DNA from 4 places in the Vibrio sp. PNB23_22_6 genome. Region 1 is predicted to be linked to each of the others. Evidence: predicted binding sites of a transcription regulator. Region 1 holds the regulator's gene; each other region holds the start of a gene.
What was found. The regulator PurR, encoded in region 1, represses purine synthesis genes. The targets are predictions, from matches to a motif close to TNANGNAAACGTTTNCNTNA.
Positions count from the first base shown of each region.

Region 2: a site for PurR is predicted at 1,574-1,593, ahead of guaB (IMP dehydrogenase). Genes of this name have one in related genera too.
Region 3: a site for PurR is predicted at 1,891-1,910, ahead of ACVA54_RS03380 (uracil-xanthine permease family protein). Genes of this name have one in related genera too.
Region 4: a site for PurR is predicted at 1,614-1,633, ahead of glpX (class II fructose-bisphosphatase). Genes of this name have one in related genera too.

Region 1 covers NZ_JBNFXP010000003.1:255,012-258,205, reverse strand. Annotated here, with positions in the region: gene torD (molecular chaperone TorD) at 1-545, shown strand, start outside; gene purR (HTH-type transcriptional repressor PurR) at 980-1,984, shown strand; cyclic di-GMP riboswitch class I at 2,264-2,353, shown strand; gene ACVA54_RS04295 (TfoX/Sxy family DNA transformation protein) at 2,470-3,060, shown strand; gene ACVA54_RS04290 (TVP38/TMEM64 family protein) at 3,179-3,194, shown strand, end outside.
Region 2 covers NZ_JBNFXP010000021.1:15,756-18,949, reverse strand. Annotated here, with positions in the region: gene ACVA54_RS15340 (zinc ribbon domain-containing protein) at 1-145, shown strand, start outside; gene xseA (exodeoxyribonuclease VII large subunit) at 155-1,486, opposite strand; gene guaB (IMP dehydrogenase) at 1,719-3,182, shown strand.
Region 3 covers NZ_JBNFXP010000003.1:61,115-64,308, forward strand. Annotated here, with positions in the region: gene upp (uracil phosphoribosyltransferase) at 1-403, shown strand, start outside; gene ACVA54_RS03380 (uracil-xanthine permease family protein) at 588-1,841, opposite strand; gene ACVA54_RS03385 (DUF2066 domain-containing protein) at 2,076-3,194, shown strand, end outside.
Region 4 covers NZ_JBNFXP010000046.1:3,873-7,066, reverse strand. Annotated here, with positions in the region: gene glpX (class II fructose-bisphosphatase) at 550-1,557, opposite strand; gene zapB (cell division protein ZapB) at 1,902-2,144, shown strand; gene rraA (ribonuclease E activity regulator RraA) at 2,779-3,194, opposite strand, start outside.

The DNA.
Region 1 (3,194 bases):
ATAGTGTTGAAATTCGAAGCTTTTTAGCTGGTTTAGGTGAAAATAAATCCCTTAAACCAGCCGTAGACTCGCTTGTGGACGCTTTAAACCGCTTACAAGATCGTGAAGATGCCCAATTAGAACTTGCCGCAGACTTTTGTGAACTTTTCCTTAAAACAGAAAAACATGGCGCCCTTCCATACGCATCGATGTATATTGGTAAATCTGGACTGTTAAACGACAAGCCAGCAGAAGAAATGGAAAAACTGATGGCCGATTTTGGTGTTCAAGTGGACGTAAATCTCAAAGAGCCCGCAGACCATTTAGCCGTTGAGTTAGACTTTTTGGGTAACATGATCATCCGCTCTAACGAACTCGAGCAAGAAAAGCATATGGAAGAAGCATTCACCAAACAGAACGATTTCATTCAGCAACAGCTGTTAACTTGGTTACCGCCATTTGCTGCCAAGTGTAAACAATTCGATGAATTTGGCTTCTATGTTAGCGTTGCACAACTATTAATTGCATTTTGTAAACTGGACAGCAATTACCTTCTTGGTGAATAATTGCCGTCTATTTTGGGGAGTTCAGAGCTCCTTATTTGTTCGTTCAGTTTTAGTCTGGCGTAGAAAAGCCTTTTCATTTCGCAGTTAAAATGTGACTTGAAATACACAAAACCACAGCTGAAAACATTGCCAGCGTGCTCGCATCAGTCTAAAATGTGAACGCAAACGATTAAATATGATTTATATGTAAACCGCTGAAATATAGCGGTTTTTGTGTTTTATTAACATCATTGCTGATCCATTCCTTATTGTAACTAAAAGGAATAATACTCTCAGCAACGAATGTTGCTACAAACCTTTATTATACCGATTTCGGAACAACCACTGCCTGAACTATTGAGTACTACTTTCCTCATAACACTCGGTTTGCGCAGATACTAAGCGTAAGGTTGTATTCACTACGGTATTAAGTAGCTCGATACAGGACATCATTTATGGCCACTATAAAAGACGTTGCTCGCTTAGCCGGCGTTTCTACCACAACAGTTTCGCACGTAATTAATAAAACGCGCTTTGTTGCAGAAACAACCCAAGAAAAAGTAATGAAAGCAGTTGATGAACTAAATTACGCGCCAAGTGCTGTTGCCCGCAGCTTAAAGTGTAACTCAACCCGTACTATCGGCATGTTGGTAACACAATCAACAAACCTATTCTTCTCTGAAGTTATTGACGGTGTTGAAAGCTACTGTTACCGCCAAGGATACACACTGATCCTATGTAATACTGGTGGTATCTATGAGAAGCAACGTGACTATATTCGAATGCTGGCAGAAAAGCGTGTTGATGGCATTTTAGTGATGTGCTCGGATTTAACCGAAGAGCTACAAGAAATGCTGGATCGCCATGCTGATATACCAAAAGTTGTCATGGACTGGGGCCCAGAAAGCTCAAAGGCGGATAAGATCATCGACAACTCTGAAGAAGGTGGTTACCTAGCAACGAAGTTCCTGATTGACAATGGTCACACCGATATTGCATGCCTAAGCGGTCACTTTGATAAAGCAGCATGTAAAGAGCGTATTTCTGGTTTTCGACGTGCAATGGCTGAAGCAAAGCTACCAGTAAACGAAGAGTTAATTCTCGAAGGTAACTTCGAGTGTGATACGGCAGTACTTGCTGCAGACAACATTACGGCAATGGATAAACGCCCTACTGCGGTATTCTGTTTTAACGATACCATGGCATTAGGCTTAATGAGCCGTCTACAACAAAATGGCATAAAAATCCCTGATGATATCTCAGTGATTGGCTATGACAATATTGAGCTTGCGGAGTTCTTCTCGCCTCCTCTAACGACTATTCACCAACCAAAAAGACGTGTTGGTAAGAATGCGTTCGAGATTTTACTAGAGCGAATCAAAGACAAAGAACACGAAAAACGCATTTTTGAAATGCAGCCTGAGATTGTGGTTCGTAACACCGTTAAGAAATTGAACTAACTCCCCCTCAAGTTTATAAAGCGCTCTTCGGAGTGCTTTTTTTATTTCGTAAAATGAAATTTTTTAAGCATTTCACATTACTTATATAATCAAAAGCTAAGATAAATTGCTGTTTTAACTAACTTGTTGCCCATTTCCTACATCAAGCTTTTGTATGGCAAGTAGACATTTCAAAATATGAAATTAGACACATTAAGATGGCACCATTAGTTGAATAGAGATCACACTTTAGTGTTTGGAACGTGATGTTAATGCAATATACGAAGTATTCTCCTCTTGTCACGCACAGGGCAAACCATTCGAAAGGATGGGACGCAAAGCCTCCGGCCTTAACCACTAAATATAGTGAAAGGTAGCGGGGTTACCGATGGCAAATATGCATTAAGTGAGTTTACCCTTTAATGACATTGTGTCTGCATGCATTTGCTAATCTCTCGGACCTGATTTTTGGTGGCGTAATATTAATTACACCGAGATAACACACCATGGATAAACCGATACTCAAAGACTCAATGAAGCTGTTTGAGGCACTTGGTACGATCAAGTCGCGCTCAATGTTTGGTGGCTTCGGGCTTTTCGCTGATGAAACGATGTTTGCACTCGTTGTGAACAATCAACTTCATATTCGAGGAGACCAAAAAACTTCATCTGACTTCGAGACTCAAGGATTAAAACCGTACGTCTACAAGAAACGTGGATTCCCCGTAGTGACGAAATACTATGCTATTTCTGATGATTTGTGGGAATCGACTGACCGCTTGATTGATGTTGCTAAGCTATCTCTAGAGACGGCTAAGCAAGAAAAAAAGCAACAAGCGAGCACTAAGCCAAACCGTTTGAAAGATCTTCCTAATCTACGCTTAGCGACTGAACGCATGCTAAAGAAAGCAGGCATCGATTCCGTCGAAGAGCTAGAAGATGAAGGTGCCTTAAATGCTTACAAAGCAATTCAAGATACGCATACCTCTACGGTAAGTATTGAGTTGCTGTGGGCGTTAGAAGGGGCAATCAACGGTACGCATTGGAGCGTTGTGCCTCAGTCTCGTAGAGAAGAGTTGATGTTCGCGCTTTCATAACGCGCGATTCAGCATGACATTGAGTAAAAACCGCAGTTTTGATACTGCGGTTTTTTTTTGAAATTTTTTCTTCTTCCATTCTGTCTTATTATCTAAGCTGCGAAATGGAGTAACGACAATGAATAAAAAACTGA
Region 2 (3,194 bases), on a different contig from region 1:
TGATTTCAAAAAGATCGGGTTTTGTCCCGATTGCGAAGCGGAACTAGAGAAGCTACAAGCATGTGGTGCTGCTAATTATTTTTGCAATAGCTGCAATGAACTTAAATCAAAATCTCGCGTTCGATTTGAGTTTCAGAAAATTTAGGGCAAAGCGCTAGTTTACGGTCGAGCGAAGTTCACCATTAGCCAAACGGGTGACCAGTATGTCGCCCGTTTTTGCATCTGAGGCTTGAGTAATCACCTGACCTTGTTCGGTTTGAGTGATCGAATAACCTCGTTTTAGCGTTGCTAGTGGGCTGACGGTATCTAGTTTTTCCGCTGCAATAGCCAGTTTATGGCGCATGGTCAGCAGTTTACGATCCATCGCGTCCATGAGCTTTTGCTCCACTCGGTCAAGTTTGGATTTTTGCACAGCAAGGCGCTTAATAGGAGAGTTCAGTTGTAGGCGATACTGTTTACGTTCTACCGCTTGCTGATGAGAAGCAATAAATCGCTGCATTGCACGCTGCAAGCGTATATCCAAGTCATCCAGTTGTTGAGACTGGCGCTGTAGCTGGTAGCTTGGATGTTGGTGCTCAAGGCGGTGCATCAATTGCGTTGATTGTTGTTTTTGCTGCGCTAAGTAATAACGTATCGCACTCGTGAGCTTATGCTGGCGAGTCACCAAAGCTTGATCTTTATGGCTGTTGTCGCGGCTTACCAATTCAGCAGCAGCTGATGGGGTTGGTGCGCGCATATCAGCGACAAAGTCTGCGATCGTCACATCCACTTCGTGACCAACAGCACTGATGATCGGGATCTGGCTTGCTGCAATGGTACGAGCAAGGATCTCGTTGTTAAAACACCATAGATCTTCTAACGAGCCGCCGCCACGACCAACAATCAGCACATCACACTCATCACGGCTGTTGGCACGACCAATTGCTTGAGCAATTTGAATCGCGGCTTCTTCACCTTGCACCATGGTTGGATAAATCACAACAGGTAGGGAAGGGTCACGGCGTTTTAATACGTCTAAGATGTCGTACAGTGCGGCACCAGTTTTCGAGGTGATCACACCAACACGTTTGGGATGCTCTGGTAATGGGTGCTTATTGGTTTGCGCAAACAAACCTTCCGCCGCCAATTTCATCTTAAGCGCTTCGAACTCTTGTTGCAGGCGACCATCACCTTCTGGCTGCATGCTTTCGATGACCAATTGGTAGTCACCACGCGGCTCGTACAAAGACAGGCGCGCTTTGACTAGCACTTGATTGCCGTTAGCAGGTTTGAAAGTGACGCGACGATTGTTACCACGGAACATGGCACATTTTACTTGAGCGCGAGAATCTTTAAGAGTGAGATACCAGTGACCAGAGACGGGAGCTGAGAAGTTAGATATCTCTCCGACAAGCCAAACGATCCCCATTTCGTTTTCGAGCAGCAGACGCACTTCGGCATTGAGACGAGAAACCGTGAAGATGTTTTGATTGGTCTGGGAGGACACAGCTAATTCCGTAGACGTGAATATGGAAGTTAGCGGCAATATAATACATAGCAAGGGGGTAAATGCAAGAAAAAAATTAAAAAATTTGTAGTCAAGCGATTGCGTTGGACGTATAATCCCTTCGCAATATCTAATCCAAATGTAGCCAACTACCTAAAACGGGTTACCCTCATTATGCGAAACGATGAGATTGGATTGTTCTTTTTACTCCTCTACTTGTGAGATATTGCAAATGCTAAGAATTGCCAAAGAAGCGCTGACATTCGATGATGTACTACTCGTGCCAGCTCACTCCACCGTTCTCCCAAACACAGCTGATCTTCGCACTCAGTTGACTAAGAACATCACCCTAAACATCCCAATGATTTCAGCGTCTATGGACACTGTTACTGAAGCTCGTCTAGCTATTGCGCTAGCGCAAGAGGGTGGCATTGGCTTTATCCACAAAAACATGTCTATTGAGCAGCAAGCTGCTGAAGTTCGTAAAGTTAAGAAGTTTGAAGCAGGTGTGGTTACTGATCCAGTAACGGTTAATCCAGATGCAACGATTGCAGATGTGGTCGCACTAACTGAAAAACACGGATTTGCTGGCTTCCCTGTTGTGACAGAGAGCAATGAGCTTGTAGGCATTATCACTGGTCGTGATGTTCGTTTTGTTACTGATCTTTCTAAGAAAGTTTCTTCCGTAATGACGCCAAAAGAAAGCCTAGCAGCAGTCAAAGAAGGGGCAACTCGTGAAGAAGTGCAAGAGAAAATGCATGAAGCACGTGTTGAAAAAGTACTGGTAGTGAACGACGAGTTCCAACTAACTGGTATGATCACTGCCAAAGACTTCCATAAAGCAGAACGTAAACCAAACGCTTGTAAAGATGGCCGTGGTCGTCTACGTGTTGGCGCCGCTGTTGGTGCTGGTGCTGGTAACGAAGAGCGTGTTGCTGCATTGGTTGAAGCGGGCGTTGACGTTCTTCTTATCGATTCCTCACACGGTCACTCTGAAGGCGTGCTAAATCGTATCCGTGAAACTCGCACTGCATACCCAGATCTCGATATTATCGGTGGCAATGTAGCAACGGGTGCAGGTGCACTAGCACTGATTGAAGCTGGCGTAAGCGCAGTAAAAGTCGGCATCGGCCCTGGCTCTATCTGTACAACTCGTATCGTTACAGGCGTTGGTGTTCCTCAAGTAACAGCAATCGCAGACGCTGCTGAAGTCGCAAACCAATACGGCATTCCTGTTATTGCTGACGGCGGTATCCGTTTCTCTGGCGACATCTGTAAAGCTATCGTAGCAGGTGCATCTTGTGTAATGGTTGGTTCGATGTTTGCGGGTACTGAAGAAGCCCCTGGCGAAGTTATCCTATACAACGGCCGTTCATACAAAGCTTACCGTGGCATGGGCTCTCTTGGCGCTATGTCTCAAGGTTCATCTGACCGTTACTTCCAGTCTGACAACGCAGCAGACAAGCTAGTACCAGAAGGCATCGAAGGTCGTATCGCATACAAAGGTCGTCTAAAAGAAATCGTACACCAACAAATGGGTGGTCTACGTTCAAGCATGGGTCTTACTGGCTCTGCAACGATTGAAGATATGCGTACTAAAGCTGAATTTGTTCGTATCTCAGGTGCGGGCATGGCTGAATCACACGTACACGACGTTCAAATTACTAAGGAAGCACCAAACTACCGTCGCGGTTAATTTTTTACTGGG
Region 3 (3,194 bases), 190 kb from region 1:
AATCCTGCGTGCAGGTCTAGGTATGATGGATGGCGTTCTTGAGCACATGCCAAGCGCACGTATCAGTGTTGTAGGTATCTACCGTGATGAAGAAACGCTAGAGCCAGTGCCATACTTTAACAAACTTGCTTCTAACATCGATGAGCGTATTGCTCTCGTTGTTGATCCAATGCTTGCAACGGGCGGTTCTATGATCGCAACTATCGATCTTCTAAAAGAGAAAGGGTGTCAGGCAATCAAAGTACTTGTTCTTGTAGCAGCTCCTGAAGGCATTGAAGCACTAGAAAAAGCACACCCTGACGTTGAGCTGTACACGGCGGCAATCGATGAGAAGCTAAACGACAAAGGTTACATTGTTCCTGGACTTGGTGACGCAGGTGACAAGATCTTCGGTACTAAGTAATTATTACTGAATAGAAAAAACAAAGGCTTGGTTTTCACCAAGCCTTTTTTGTATTTGTTCGTTTCGAATGGAGAGAGCACCGTTTTATGACCAATCACAGTAAGTAATCAGAGTTATCGAGTGTTATAACAAGCTAGAATGATCAGCTATTTACTGCGATTGGTATAATTACAGCGCAGACGAATTACTTCGCGTTCTCTTCTTCCATTTGAGCATTATCGACCACGTGGTTTTCACCTAGGTCGTGTGGCAATACTAGGTTAAGAATAATTGCCACGATACCACATAGACTGATGCCTTGTAGGCTGAAGTCACCGATACCAAATGCCATGCCACCGATACCGAACACAAGTGTCACTGCAACAATCACAAGGTTGCGGGACTTGTGCAGATCAACGTTGTTTTTGATCAGCGTGTTTAGACCCACGGTTGCAATAGAGCCGAACAGCAGAATCATGATGCCGCCCATTACAGGCACAGGGATCGTTTGCAGCATTGCGCCTAACTTCCCTACAAAAGCAAGCACGATTGCCGTGATCGCTGCCCACGTCATGATCGCAGGGTTGAATGCTTTGGTTAGCATTACTGCACCCGTTACTTCACTGTAAGTTGTGTTTGGTGGCGCACCAACCATAGAAGCGGCAATAGTCGCAACCCCGTCACCTGCAATTGTGCGATGCAGGCCTGGTTTCTTCAGGTAGTTTTTACCCGTTACGTTTGAGATAGCCAACATGTCGCCAACGTGCTCAACCGCTGGTGCGATAGCCACTGGGATCATGAACAAGATAGCGTTGATGTTGAACTCTGGTGCTGTGAAATTAGGCATTGCTAGCCATGCAGCTTGAGCGACAGGAGTAAAATCCACTACGCCGTACATGAGTGATACAGCGTAACCCGCTAAGATGCCGCCCACAATAGGAACCAGCTTAAGGAAGCCTTTTGCAAATACACTCAGCGTGATGGTTGTTAGGAGTGAGATGGCTGAAATCATAATGGCAGCATCACCATTCACAAGTTGAATCGCACCGTCACCAGATTTACCTACAGCCATGTTGACTGCCGTAGGCGCTAAGCCTAGGCCGATAACCATGATCACAGGGCCTACAACGACAGGTGGTAGGATTTTGTGAATAAAGCCTACACCGCGCACTTTAATCATTGCGCCAAGGCCAACGTAAACCAGACCTGCAGTCATTAAGCCGCCCATCGTCGCACCAATACCCCAAGTTTGGATACCGAACATGATTGGAGCAATAAAAGCAAAAGAAGATGCTAGAAAAATTGGAACTGAACGTTTTGTAATCAGTTGGAAAAGAAGAGTACCGACACCAGCGCCAAAAAGAGCAACGTTTGGATCAAGGCCAGTAAGAAGTGGCACTAGTACGAGAGCACCAAAAGCGACAAAGAGCATTTGAGCGCCTTGTAACGCATTATTCATAATAATTCCCTATTCAAAGATACGCAGACAAATCCGGCGAATATTAGCATTCTGCAAACGTTTGCAGTATTGCCTAGATCAAACTTTTGTATGGAGTGATAAGAAAGATGAATGTTTTGTTGCCTCAATGGGCGTCAACTTGGTCGGATCCGGATAATTCACTCCGTACTTTTCTTGCTCAGAAATTGATAGTTGCTTATCATGCGGGTTCTTGTTTAGAGGATTATGAAAACTATGCGCTATTTAGCTCTCTTACTGATAGGTTGGTTGTCCCTGCCTGCTTACGCTCTTACTCAGGTAGATGTCTACCGCGCAGAAGTCGTGATAGACAGTAATCAGAAAGATGGTGAGTCTTTAGCTCGTCAACAAGGTATGCAAGATGTAATAGTACGCGCGACAGGCACTGACGCTTCTCTTAGCAATCCAGTCATTCAGAAGGCGCTTGGTTCCAGCTCTCGCTATATTTCTCAACTTGGTTACGGTCAGGTTGACGGTCAAAACGGTCTGAAAATGCTATTTAATAGCGGGCAGATCCGTTCATTATTGACCCAAGCACAGCTGCCATTTTGGTCACCAAACCGTGCTAACATTTTGGTGTGGTTGGTCGAAGAGCAAGGCTACGATCGTGCAATTACTTGGGAGCACTCTGATTCTCAGAGTGTTGTGGCACTACGTAATGCTGCCCAAGTGCGTGGTTTACCCCTTACTATCCCAGTGGGTGACTTTGACGACGTTACGGGGGTGAATGTCTCTGATATTTGGGGTGGGTTTATTGATCCTATCCGTCAAGCGAGCGTTCGTTATCCTGCTGATGCCGTGCTAATTGTACGAGTACAAGGGGACAAGATTCGTTGGACACTTTACGATCAATCACCAGTGCAACTGTCTGAATCGCAACCCACTCCACGTAGCGGTTCTACGTCGGGCAGCGGTGCTATCGCAGCAATGGTTGGTGACATCGCAGATTACTACGCGAAGAAGAGTGCGGTGGTCGTGTCGAGCAAATCTTCAGAATCGATTGACGTGAAAGTACTTAATATTGCTTCAGCGGTGGATTTTTTCGGTTTAGAGAAAGCGTTAACTAAGCTAAATTCTGTGGCAGGCACAGAAATCAAACGTGTACAAGGTAATGAGGTGACATTGACGATCCATCTGCTTGCGTCACAACAAGCGTTTGAGCAAGAAGCATCTTCGATTTCGCAACTGATGGTATTTGAAGATCCGTTAGGTGGTTTCTATGAACAGGCTGTTCCTGTTCAGCTTCCTGTCGAGTCTGTGGAGCCAATACAATTGCCAATTGAAACGTCGGCAGATAAGGTAGCGAGTGTGGTTGAACAAGGTGCGGCTGCTGAA
Region 4 (3,194 bases), on a different contig from region 1:
ACCCACCATCTATACATCAGTACATATTATGCGCGATAGGGTTAGTAAAGAAAAGAGTTGACTTAATTTTGAGTATGGATTTGTTGGCTCCATATTCATGTGAGCTAACGTATGTCGTCATTCTGAACAGCGAGGAACGAGCGTGATTCAGAATCTATTGTCTGTTGATTCTGTGGCTTGAGGTGGGGTGTGAAGGCTAGGTGCTTGCTGAGGTTAGATTCTTAGTCTCGCTTGAGCTCGCTAGAATGAAGAATCCTCTCGGTTGAGAGCGCGTTAAAGTGACCGTCATTCTGAACAGTGAGGAACGAGCGTGATTCAGAATCTACTGAAAGAGAGTGATACCACTAAGGTGATAAATCGAAATTCATCAGTACGCTGATAATAGATTCCTAGTCTCGCTAAGGCTCGCTGGAATGACACAATTGGTGATGATGTGCTTTTCAGTAAGCGAAGCGCTCCGTATTCTGTATTCCAGTCACTTTCTCAAAAGGTAATGAAATGCACAAACTCACAGAACGCTCCACCTAGGGCCGAGAAAGCCCTCTAAACTTAAAGAATAATATCGCGCACTTCTGGGTCTTTTCGGTCTAGGTAGTGTGTAGACTTAATGCGACGAATGGTACGGCAGCGACCTCTGATCAGCAGGGTTTCTGTCGTTGCAATGTTGCCTTGACGAGAAATGCCTTCTAGCAGGTCGCCTTTCGTGATACCGGTTGCGGAGAATACCACGTTATCGCTGCGCGCCATGTCTTCCATCTTAAGAATCACATTTGCTTGCACGCCCATTTCTTCACAACGCTTTAGCTCTGCTGCACCATAAATGCGGTTCTCTTCGGTGTCACCTTTCACTTCGTGGCGAGGCAGTAGGCGACCATGCATGTCACCGTCTAGTGCACGAATGACGGCGGCCGATACCACGCCCTCAGGTGCGCCACCAATACAGTACATCACGTCCACTTCACTATCTGGCATACACGTTAAGATAGAAGCCGCGACATCACCATCTGGCACGGCGAATACACGCACACCCATTGCTTGCATCTCTGCAATCACTTCATCGTGACGAGGCTTCGCTAGCGTGATAACGACGAGCGTGTCTAGCGACTTGTTTAGTGCTTTGGCGATATTCTCTAGGTTTTCTTTAAGTGGTTTACCTAGGTCGATAACGCCTTTCGCACCAGGGCCAACGACCAACTTTTCCATGTACATATCTGGCGCTTTTAAGAAACTGCCTTTCTCACCTGCCGCGAGTACAGCAAGTGCGTTCGATTGACCCATCGCCGTCATGCGTGTGCCTTCGATTGGATCTACAGCGATATCCACTTCGTCGCCACCACAGCCCACTTGCTCGCCGATGTAGAGCATAGGTGCATCATCGATTTCGCCTTCACCAATAACGATTTCACCGCTGATGTCTGTTTTGTTCAGTAGGGTACGCATAACTTCAACTGCTGCACCGTCTGCTGCGTTTTTGTCGCCACGGCCAAGCCATTTGTAACCAGCCAAAGCGGCGCCTTCAGTAACACGGGAAAATGCCATTGCTAAATCGCGTTTCATGATGTCTCCAAGTAACAAGAGGGAAGAGAAATTTGCTCGGGGATTTTATCACAGCAATGGGGAAACGTTTGCTTTTTTGCTGAGTATTTACTTTAACTCAGTTGAATTTGATCAAGGTTTGGGTGAGTTTTCGTCGAGTTGGCGTGAAATGCACTGTACAAAAATGCTTCTAAGTTCAGAAAAGTCAGAGTTTAGTGAGATTGCGCCGATTTTTTGACCGAATGGTACAAAAGATCGAATATAGTAAGTGTTTATCGTCGCTACGCTGAGTAGAATGAATCTTATCGGTAAGGTGCCGACGAGTCGTCGTGTATCGTCCCACGGAATAACATAGGTAGGCCAAGATGTCTTTTGAAGTACTAGAACAACTAGAAGCGAAAATTCAAACTGCAGTTGACACAATCACTCTTCTTCAGATGGAAGTCGAAGAGCTGAAAGAAGATAAAGTGAAACTAGAAGCTGAAGCTAACGAAATGCGTTCTCAACGCGAAGAGCTTGAGCAGAAATCTCAGCAAGCTCAACAAGAGCACGCACAGTGGCAAGAGCGCATTCGTGCACTACTTGGCAAGATGGACGAAGTGGAATAATCCTCTCATCATCCAGAATTAAAAACACCCGCTTCGGCGGGTGTTTGCGTATTTGGGGGAAAGGTTCTAGGTAAAAAAGGGCCTAGGGAAAAGAGATAGCTCCTAGGATCCTTGGGTCTAAACTTTTGGATTACGGATAACACACAAACGTTGTTATGCCGTTTAAAAAATATTGTCATTCTGAACCGTGAGGGACGAACGTGATTCAGGATCTACAATCCGATTGTGCGGTAGTGAGATGACTCTATTTGGTTGGGGAGCTTGCTGAGGTTAGATTCTTAGTCTCGCTTGAGCTCGCTAGAATGACGAACCCTCTCGGTTGAGAGCGCGCTAAAGTGACCGTCATTCTGAACCGTGAGGAACGAGTGTGATTCAGAATCTACAGACCGAGTTTGATATCACTAAGGTAATATACTGACACTAAATAGTACGCTAATAATAGACTCCGGATGCTCGCTTGAGCGTCCGGAATAACGCCGTTAGGTTCAGTGAATGTGTTTCCGTAAGCGAAGCGCTCCGTATTCAGTATTCCAGTCACTTTCTCAAAAGGTAATGAAATGCACAAACTCACAGAACGCTCCACCTAGGAACTAGGCCCCTAGCTAGGCCCTATCATCTAGGAACTTTAGGTTCGTTATTCTTCCTCATCCAACTCAAGATCAACGTTGAGAGGCTCTGGAGAAAGGATAATGCCGGTATTGTCTGCATAGAGGTAATCTTCAGGCAAGAAGCTCACGCCGCCAAAGTTCACCGGAACGTCAATCTCGCCAATACCTTGGCTTGTGGCACCAACAGGCATAGAAGCTAACGCTTGAATACCAAGGTTCATGTCTTCTAGCTCATCGACTTCACGAACGCAGCCATAAACCACAATGCCTTCCCATTCATTTTCTTCGGCAAGCGTAGCGATTTCTGCATCGATAAGGGCCTTGCGTAGGGAACCACCACCATCAATCAATAGTACTCGGCCAACACCATCTTGTTCTAACATTTCGCGGATCAAGGTGTTGTCTTCAAAACACTTAATTGTCGTGATTTGTCCGGCAAACG